DNA from 3 places in the Bradyrhizobium sp. CCBAU 25360 genome. Region 1 is predicted to be linked to each of the others. Evidence: predicted binding sites of a transcription regulator. Region 1 holds the regulator's gene; each other region holds the start of a gene.

Region 1 (3,277 bases):
CGTCCTCCTGCGCAAGGGAACCCGTCTGACAGAGCGCGATCTCGCCCTCGCCGCTGGAATGAATCACCCGCAACTCGCCGTCTGCCGTCGTCCGAAGGTCGCGATCCTCGCCACCGGCGATGAACTGGTGATGCCGGGCTCGACGCCCGGGCACGGCCAGATCGTCTATTCCAACGGCTATGCCCTGCACGCGCTCGCCCGCAGCGAGGGCGCCGAGACCATCGACCTCGGTGTTGCCGCGGATACGCTGGAGGCCACCACCGCCGGCATCCGCCGCGCGCGCGAAAGCGGCGCCGACGTCCTGGTCACGACCGGGGGCGCATCGGTCGGCGACCACGATCTGGTCCAGCAGGCGCTGAAGGACGAAGGCATCGCGTTGGCGTTCTGGAAGATCGCGATGCGGCCCGGCAAGCCGATGATGCACGGACGCTTAGGGACGATGGGCGTCATTGGCCTGCCCGGCAATCCCGCGTCGTCCTACGTGTGCGCCTTCCTGTTCATGGTGCCGCTGATTCGCGCGCTGTCGGGCCGTTCGGTGATTCATCACCATCGCGAGCGCGCCGTGCTGGGCCGCGATCTCGGCGCCAATGACCAGCGCGAGGATTATCTGCGCGCGCGCCTGGAGCCGCGCGACGACGGCACGCTCGTCGCCCTTCCCGTCAGCCATCAAGACTCCTCTCTGCTTGCGAATCTTGCTGCAGCACAGGTACTTCTCGTGCGCGCACCGTTTGCGCCAAAGGCCGAGGCCGGCAGCCCCTGCGAAGTGCTGCGGCTCCCCGTCTGAACTGCGCGGCCACACGCATTCCGCGAGTTTCGCTCTGTTCACGGTAAATTAAGCAGTTGCGGAACATGTATCGAACATATAGTGTCCGTTCATGATTTGTTTCGAGGATGTAGCGGCTTATCGCTGAACTCATCGTCTCGGAATCGAACGACATCAACCGGGGGACTTTGGTCGAGATGTTAACGCGCAAACAATACGAGCTTCTGCGGTTCATCAGCGAACGCTTGAAGGAAAGCGGCGTGCCGCCGTCCTTCGACGAGATGAAGGATGCGCTCGACCTGCGCTCGAAGTCAGGCATCCACCGCCTGATCACCGCACTCGAGGAGCGCGGCTTCATCCGCCGGCTGCCCAACCGCGCCCGGGCCATCGAAGTGATCAAGCTGCCGGAGCTCCAAGCTGCCGCCGGCAACCGACGCGGCTTCACGCCAAGTGTCATCGAGGGCAATCTCGGCAAGCTACGCGCGAGCTCCAGCCCGTCCGCGGACGAGGGCGAGCGGCCCGTTGCGGTGCCCGTGATGGGCCGCATCGCGGCCGGCACCCCCATCGAGGCGTTGCAGACCCGCAGCCACACCATCAGCGTGCCGCCGGACATGCTCGGCTCCGGCGAGCATTACGCGCTCGAAGTGCGCGGCGATTCCATGGTCGAGGCCGGCATCCTCGACGGCGACATGGCGCTGATCCAGCGCAACGAGAGCGCCGATACCGGCGACATCGTGGTGGCGCTGATCGACGACGAGGAAGCCACGCTCAAGCGCTTCCGCCGCCGCGGCGCCTCGATCGCGCTGGAGCCCGCCAATGCCGCTTACGAGGTGCGCATCCTACCGCCGAACCGCGTGAAGATTCAGGGCAAGCTGATCGGGCTTTACCGCAAGTACTGATACCGGAGTCTTCAGCGCCTCGCGCGCGCCTTCGGTCGGCATCGCCGATCAGAGATTGGAGCGGATGATGGTCCGCTCCGGCTGGATAGTCTTTCTGGTTCTGCACAGATTGTCCGGCCCCTCCCCCTTTTCGCGACATCCTCGGCAGGCCGCGGGAAGCAACATCGCTTCGCGGCCTTTCGAGTTCGAGGGGGACAGCCCAAATGCGCCGGATCGTTTGAGCGCAGCCGCAGCAACGCTGGTCGCATCATCATGTCGGCTAGGACACGGCCGTGATCCAGAAAATCCGCAACGACCGCAATGCAGCGCGCACGCAACCGAGCTGACGATACTCGGGCTGGCTGGTTTCGCCGGTCGTTGACGCGCGCCTGCCAAATGCACGGAAGCCGACTTTGTTCCTATCGAATTCGGAAAAGATGGAAAAGATAATGTGATCGGGGCTCGCGGATCCCAGCCGCAGATTTGCCTACAACCAAGCAGACCGTCACGTGCTTCCACTCTGGTAGGGGCCTGCGCCTCCAAAGGGGTGCGGGTCGCTATCTCTGCATAGAGGAGCACCCGATGTGTGACTACAGCCTGCATGCCGTCGCGACGCGCCCCGCAGAAGTCGGCGAGACGATCGTCACGACAACATTCCGCGGCACCTCGACGCGCGGCTTCGCCTCCGAAGCCGATCTCTCCGTCGCGGTCTGCCTGCTGCCGGGAACGGAGCTCGCCTTCGCCGATAACGTCCGTTACGACAACCGCTGGATCTGGACGCGCACCGTCAACTCCCGCGTCGGCAAGTTCGGCAAGATCGATCCGCACATTCCCGATCGCCATCATGATGCGATCGAATTCCCGGACGGCAAATCCGTGCTGGTGACGCAGCTCGTCGAGGGCCAGCGCGCAACCGTGCTGCAACTGCCGGTGACCCAGCCGATCGGCGAGCGCGAGCACAAGCCGCAGATCATCGCCGACAGTCGCCCGACGGTCACGCGACTGCCGATCGGCTGACGCCCTCCGGCCCGGCGGGTCCGGGGCCAGGATTGAAATGCCGTCGCCGGCCGATGCCGGCGAGCCCGGTGGGTTTGTGTTTCACGAAATTCGATCGGCGAGCGCCGCCGCACCTCGTCGCCGCACGAAGTTTGGGCCGTCCTGCCTGAATTTTGAACCTCCGCTCCGCAGCCAAATGACCGATGCTGTCGTGGTTTGAGGCGGCGGACACGCTCGATGAAAACCTTTATTCGCGTTGTTGAACTCTGGGTGCCTGACCGGACGCGCATGCGGCTGGAATTCGGCGGCGGCCTTTACGATGAAGGGCTGTCCGCGTTCAAGGCCGTCAGCGAAGAGCTGCACTTCGGATATGACGAGGGGCTTCCAGGCAAGACCTGGGCCTGCGGCCATCCCGTCATCCTCACGAAATTCGCCAACTCGTATTTCAAGCGGACCGATCAGGCCGTCGCCGCCGGCCTCACCTGCGGCGTGGCGGTGCCGGTGTTTGCAGGCGAATTTCTGCAAGCCGTGATGGTGCTGTTCTGCGGCGACGACGAGGCGCATGTCGGCGCGATCGAACTCTGGCACAACGATCCTGATCTCTCCCACGAGATGGGCCTCGTCGACGGCTATTACGGCG
Region 2 (3,277 bases), on a different contig from region 1:
TCCAGCGCGCCCTGCACCGAAGGCAGCGTGTCCTGCACCTGCCAGCCGAAAAACGGCGCGCCGTCATACTCGATGGTGAGCTTGTAGCGGGGCATCGCTGATCAGTTGAACCTCGCTCCCGCCTTCAACGGCACGCCGCGCAGGAAATCCGCGGCCTGCATCCGGCCCTTGCCTTCGCGCTGGATCTCGATGATGCGGATGGCGCCCTCACCGCAGGCGATGGTGAGGTTGTCATCGAGCACCTCGCCCGGCGCGCCCGACCCCTTTGCCAATTCACACCGCAGGATCTTGACGCGCGCATTCTCGCTGACGCCGGCAAGCTCGGCCCAGGCGCCGGGGAATGGCGACAGGCCGTGGATGTGACGCAGCACGGCACGCGCCGGCCTGGTCCAGTCGATGCGCGCCTCGGCCTTGTCGATCTTGGCGGCGTAGGTGACACCGTCCTCGCTCTGCTTCTTGAGCTGGAGCCCGCCGCGCCCGAGCGCGGCCATCGCGCGCACCATGAGATCGGCGCCGAGGCGAGAGAGACGATCGTGCAAATCGAGTGCAGTCATGTTGTCCGTGATCGCGAGGCGCTCGGCCATGGCGACGTCGCCGGTATCGAGACCGACATCCATCTTCATCACCATCACGCCGCTCTCGGCATCGCCGTCCATGATCGCACGGTTGATCGGCGCTGCGCCGCGCCAGCGCGGCAGCAGCGAAGCGTGCAGATTGTAGCAGCCGAGTTTTGGCGCATCGAGGATCGCCTGCGGCAGGATCATGCCATAGGCGACGACCACGGCGGCATCGGCGTCGAACGCGCTGAACTCGTCGAGCGCTTCCTGGGTCTTCAGCGTCTTCGGCGTCCGCACGGGAATGCCGAGCTTTCGCGCAGCTTCTTCGACCGGCGTCGGCTGCAATTGCAGGCCGCGCCGCCCGCCGGGCTTCGGCGCGCGGGTGTAGACGGCGACGATCTCGTGGCCATGCGCGACCAGCTCGAGCAGCGTCGGCACGGAGAAATCGGGCGTGCCCATGAAGATCAGGCGGAGGGGCATGTGGCGAGACAATCCTCGGAAACGAGCAACGTACTCGTCATGGCCGGGCTTGTCCCGGCCATCCACGTTCTTCCGGCCTGCGGCGGCACAGAACGTGGATGCCCGGCACAAGGCCGGGCATGACGGCGGAGAACGTGGTTACTCCGCGCGCTTGGCGGCCTTCTCGAACTTCTTCATCACGCGGTCGCGCTTGAGCTTCGACAGATAGTCGACGAACAGCACGCCGTTGAGATGGTCGATCTCGTGCTGGATGCAGGTGGCATAGAGGCCTTCGGCGTCCTCCTCGTGCACCTTGCCGTCGAGATCGGTGAAGCGCACGCGCACCTTCGCAGGGCGCTCGACCTCCTCGTAATATTCGGGGATCGAGAGACAGCCTTCCTCGTAGACCGAGAGCTCCTCGGACGAGGCGATGATCTCGGGGTTGATGAAGACGCGCGGAAGCGGCGTGGTCTCGCCGTTCTCGTCGCGTTTGGCGAGGTCCATGGTGATCAGCCGCAGCGGCTGCGCGACCTGGATCGCGGCGAGGCCAATACCGGGCGCGTCGTACATGGTCTCGAACATGTCGTCGGCAAGCTTGCGAATCTCCGGCGTGACCTTCTCGATCGGCTTGGAGACCAGACGCAGCTGCCTGTCGGGCAGGATGATGATTTCTCTGAGGGCCATGGCCGCGATTTAAGCCGCGCGCCGGACGCGGTCAATCCGGCCGGGAACCCCGTTAACCCCTCGCTAACCATAAAACTTGAGGTTTCGTTAACCATAAAAATTAGGGGGCTATTAACCATAACCGTTCCCTCTTCGTTCGCTAAGGTCGGCGAATCGCGCTAGAAGGGCCCATGAACGAGATCATTTTCATGCTGGCCGACTGGCCGGTGCGCACGATTGATGCCCTGATCGGCTTCGGCGCCCTTGTCCTCACCCTGCTGGTGACGATCGCCGTCGTGATCGCCCGCTCGGGCCGGCGCGGCGCGGAACTCGCGATGGCGCATGCGATCCGGGCCGACGAGCTCGAGGAGCGCCTGAGCGAGGTGCTGCGCGCCCAGAGCGAATCCTCAGGGAGGGTCGACGCCATGACCCAGGCGCTGGCGGGACGCCAGGCCGAGATGGCGCGCGCGGTCAACGAGCGGCTGGATTCGGTCACCCATCGCGTCGGCCAGTCGATGGAACATTCGACGCGCAACACCATGGAGAGCCTGCGCGCGCTGCACGAGCGGCTCGGCATCATCGACAGCGCCCACAAGAACCTTACCGATCTCACCACCCAGGTGACGACCCTGCGCGACGTGCTCGCCAACAAGCAGTCGCGCGGCGCCTTCGGCCAGGCGCGGATGGAGGCGATCGTCCAGGACGGTCTGCCGAAGGGCGCCTACGAGTTCCAGTTCACGCTCTCGACCGGCAAGCGGCCCGACTGCGTCGTGTTCCTGCCAGACCAGCGCCCGCTCTGCATCGACGCGAAGTTTCCGCTGGAGGCGATGACGGCGCTGCACGACGCCCGCACCGACGAGGAGAAGCGCGTTGCCACGCAGCGGCTGCGCGGCGACGTGATGAAGCATGTCAGCGACATCGCGGAAAAATATCTCGTCACCGGCGAGACCCAGGAGATGGCACTGATGTTCGTGCCGTCGGAATCGGTCTATGCGGAAATCCATGACGGTTTCGACGACGTGATCCAGAAGGCCTATCGCGCCCGCGTGGTGCTGGTGTCGCCCTCGCTCTTGATGCTGGCGATCCAGGTCATGCAGCAGATCATGAAGGACGCGCGCATGCGCGATGCCGCCGACCAGATTCAGACTGAAGTGATCAAGCTCGGCGACGATCTGGGTCGTCTCAGGGATCGCGTGGTCAAATTGCAGAAGCATTTTTCCGATGCGAACGAGGACGTCCGCCAGATCCTGATTTCCGCCGACAAGATCGAGAAGCGCGCAGGACGAATCGAGGAGCTCGATTTCAGCAAGGCGGACGCGCCGGCCGAGGGACCGCGGCTGGTCGCGGGCGCGGGCGAGCTGTTTCCGCGGAAGCTCCAGGCGGGGGAGTGACACCGTTTCGTCATGGCCAGGCTTGTCCCGGCCATCCACGGACTTTTCAACGGCACCAAGAACGTGGATGCCCGGAACAAGCCCGGGCATGACGGGATTTGTGGCAGAGGCATCACCCCCAGAATCTGCTAACACCACCCCATGACCGCTCCCGACGCGACCTCCCCCGCCGCGACCTCCGTCCCTGCGCCCTCCTGGCGCGACAGC
Region 3 (3,277 bases), on a different contig from region 1:
GCTCCACCGCCGCCTTGCCATGCGCGATATCGCGCACCTCGACGTCGCGGGCGGCATGGTCGAGCACGCGCATGTCCTCGGCGACAGGGGCGCGCGTCAGCGCCTCGTGGCCGGGGGCGAGGTTCAGGGACACCTGGAGCGCGCCGAGCGAGGCGAAATCCAGCCTGGCGTTGCGCCATTGCAGCATCTTCACGGGGTCGAAAGTGTGGTTCTGCAGCGCGTTGACGAGCTCGGGCTCGAACGGTGCGCAGCGGCCGGTGGTGCCGAAAGTGCCGTTGCGCGTGGCGCGGCCGGCGCGCCCCGCGATCTGCGCGAATTCGGACGGCGTCAGCCGGCGGAACTGGTAGCCGTCGAACTTGCGGTCGGAGGCGAACGCGACGTGGTCGACGTCGAGATTGAGGCCCATGCCGACGGCGTCGGTGGCGACGAGATAATCGACATCGCCGTTCTGGAACATCGCCACCTGCGCATTGCGCGTGCGTGGGCTGAGCGAGCCCAGCACCACGGCGGCGCCGCCATGCTGGCGGCGGATCAGCTCGGCGATGGCGTAGACTTCATCGGCCGAGAACGCGACGATCGCGGTGCGGCGCGGCTGGCGCGTGATCTTGCGATCGCCGGCGAATTCCAGCTGCGACAGGCGCGGCCGCGTGATCATGGAGACGCCCGGCAACAGCCGCTCGATGATCGGGCGCATCGTGGCAGCGCCCAGGAGCAGCGTCTCGTCGCGGCCGCGGCGGTTGAGGATGCGATCGGTGAAGACGTGGCCGCGTTCGAGATCGCTGGCGATCTGGACCTCGTCGACGGCGAGGAAGGAGACGTCGAGGTCGCGCGGCATCGCCTCGACGGTCGACACCCAATAGCGCGGGCTCTTCGGCTTGATCTTCTCCTCGCCGGTGACGAGCGCGACCGCCTCGGCTCCGACCCGCGCGGCGATCTTGTTGTAGACCTCGCGCGCGAGCAGGCGCAGCGGCAGCCCGATCATCCCGGAAGGGTGCGCCAGCATCCGCTCGATGGCGAGATGGGTCTTGCCGGTGTTGGTCGGCCCGAGCACCGCAGTGACGCCGGCGCCAGGCACGCGATCGGACGGCGCGCGCTCGGAAGCGAAGGGGGAGGAGGAAAAGGGCATCTGGGGGATTAGGTAGTGGCGATTTGGGCGAATGTCAGTGCTGTTGTGGGCGGGGGCGGGCAGCGCTTGGAAGTCACCTCGCCCCGCTTGCGGGGAGAGGTCGGCGCAAAGCGCCGGGTGAGGGGGACTCTCCGCGAGTCCATCTGTCACCGCATCTGTGGAGACTCCCCCTCACCCCGACCCTCTCCCCGCAAGCGGGGCGAGGGAGAAAAACCTCGCGCAACTGTCTCACTTTGCGACGCTTTTCCCGTTGGTCTTAAGCTTCGGAACGACTCTAGAACGAATCGCGGCCGAATCGCTGACTCCCCCCGGAGTCATGTTCCGTTCACGCAACATGTCGCGGGAGTCTTGTTGGCTGCAACTAGATGGAGTTTCGGGCTGCCGTACAAGTGACGTTTCGATGGCGCAAAGCCTTAAGTTGGGGACGGCGCGGAGTCGAATCAGAATCGGGGAGGAGTCAAATGGATTCCGGGACCGGAGCCGCCGGGACCAATTTTTGCGAAAACAACCCCATGCACAGTAGGCAAGTGATTGATTTTGCAAAACCTTCACGCAGCCAAAAACTCTGCTCGTCATTCCGGGGCGCGCCTCTTGGCGCGAGCCCGGAATCCATCGTGCAGCGGAGACTGTCTCACGATGGATTCCGGGTTCGCGACTGCGTCGCGCCCCGGAATGACGGCCGAGAGAGAGGGTAGAGAGAGAACGCGCTACGGCAGCCGCCGCTTACTGCGTCTTCGCCACCCTTGGCGGCTGGGCCGTGGTGATGAAGCTGGTGGCTTCCAGCATGGCCGGCCCCAGGGGCGTCGGCACTTTCAGCCAGAACGGGACCAGGACGCGGGTGCCGGCGACGGGGGCAAACGCGATCTCGATGTTGCGCTGGGCGGCGAGGTATTTGATCACGGGGCGATCGGGGATGTAGCCGGCGACGGGGACGAAATAGAGCGAACAGACCACGACGGGGCCGTGATAGCCCTTCTCCGCCTTCACATTCTCCATGCGCTTGAAATCGAGCTTCAGATCGTAGCGCATGCGGCCGTCGAACACGGGGGCCGAGTTGTGGCAGGCGTCCGGCGTAACAGGATCGCCATTGCCGGGCACGCGCAAGAGCGAAGCCGTCATGGGGTCCCAGACGCCGCGGCGGTGCGCGTCGGTGACGACGATGCGATCAGGATCGACCGGCGGCTCCGGCAGAATGGCAAAATCCTTCACATTGCCCTTGTCGAGCGTGATGCGGATCTCTTCGGTCTTCTTTGAGGTGGTGGTGGAGGCCTGGTAGCCGGTCGCAACCAGCGCGCCATTGACGATCCGCCCTTGGCTAGCGCCGGTGCCGGACCCGCCCGTGAACGACTTCAGCAGCCCTGAGGTGCCGCCCGCGGCCGCCGCCGAGAACACGTCGTCCTGGATGTCGATGTTCCATGCGCCCTTGCCGACGGGAATGCCGGCCAGCGAGGCCTCATATTGCGCCTCGAGCTTGCCCTGCGCCGCCGCGGGCACCGCGCCCCACGCCACGGCCAGGCCGCAAAGCGCCGCCAGCCAGCCGGCAAAGCGCGGACGGACTGAGCGCTCTTCTGGCGCAAGAGGGGACGTTGTGAGCACGAAACAATCCAATCGGGGCGCGACGGTTGTTACTTAAGCCAAAAACCGCGGCAAACAATGTGTCCGGGCGTCTCGAGCCGGGAACTCCACCGGAGTCTTCGGTCGCGAATACGCCCTTTATGTGATGGTAAGGCGCGACAAACATTGCCGTTTTGGTGATCGGCTTCGCCTCTCCCGCTGCCTTTTCCCCCTCGCCCCGCTTGCGCGGAGAGGGGCGGGGTGAGGGGGGCCCTCCGCGAGGGCGGTGATAGTTGAGGTCATAGGCGGCCCCTCCCCCCGCGGAGACGCCCCCTCACCCGGAATCCGCGCTATTCGCGCGCATTCCGGCCTCTCCCCGCAGGCGGGGAGAGGCGAAAAGACCGCCCAAAACCTTGACTGCCCGCCCCTTCCCCCCTATACGTCCGCCCGCTCCCTGCAAGGACGAAAGAATTAGCCCCCGTGGCGCCCAGAATGGCGGCCGCACTCGTTGGGGGATCGAACTCAAGGATTATGCCATGTCTCGCCGCTGCGAACTGACGGCCAAGGGCCCCCTCGTCGGCCACAAGGTCAGCCACT

Evidence for each region. Region 1 encodes LexA, which represses DNA repair genes until DNA is damaged. Its sites were predicted from a motif close to TGTTCNNNNTGTGTTCNG; they were not measured.
Region 2: a site for LexA is predicted at 1,823-1,840, ahead of XH81_RS17420 (DNA recombination protein RmuC). Genes of this name have one in related genera too.
Region 3: a site for LexA is predicted at 1,391-1,408, ahead of XH81_RS10605 (helicase-related protein). Genes of this name have one in related genera too.

Annotation. Positions count from the first base shown of each region.
Region 1 covers NZ_LBJA01000036.1:47,016-50,292, reverse strand. Annotated here, with positions in the region: gene XH81_RS13155 (molybdopterin molybdotransferase MoeA) at 1-784, shown strand, start outside; gene lexA (transcriptional repressor LexA) at 961-1,662, shown strand; gene XH81_RS13145 (hypothetical protein) at 2,224-2,658, shown strand; gene XH81_RS13140 (GAF domain-containing protein) at 2,875-3,277, shown strand, end outside.
Region 2 covers NZ_LBJA01000038.1:312,381-315,657, forward strand. Annotated here, with positions in the region: gene truA (tRNA pseudouridine(38-40) synthase TruA) at 1-95, opposite strand, end outside; gene fmt (methionyl-tRNA formyltransferase) at 102-1,037, opposite strand; gene def (peptide deformylase) at 1,176-1,700, opposite strand; gene XH81_RS17420 (DNA recombination protein RmuC) at 1,871-3,070, shown strand; gene XH81_RS17425 (AmpG family muropeptide MFS transporter) at 3,212-3,277, shown strand, end outside.
Region 3 covers NZ_LBJA01000033.1:153,370-156,646, reverse strand. Annotated here, with positions in the region: gene XH81_RS10605 (helicase-related protein) at 1-1,126, opposite strand, end outside; gene XH81_RS10600 (DUF3108 domain-containing protein) at 1,850-2,659, opposite strand; gene rpmB (50S ribosomal protein L28) at 3,217-3,277, shown strand, end outside.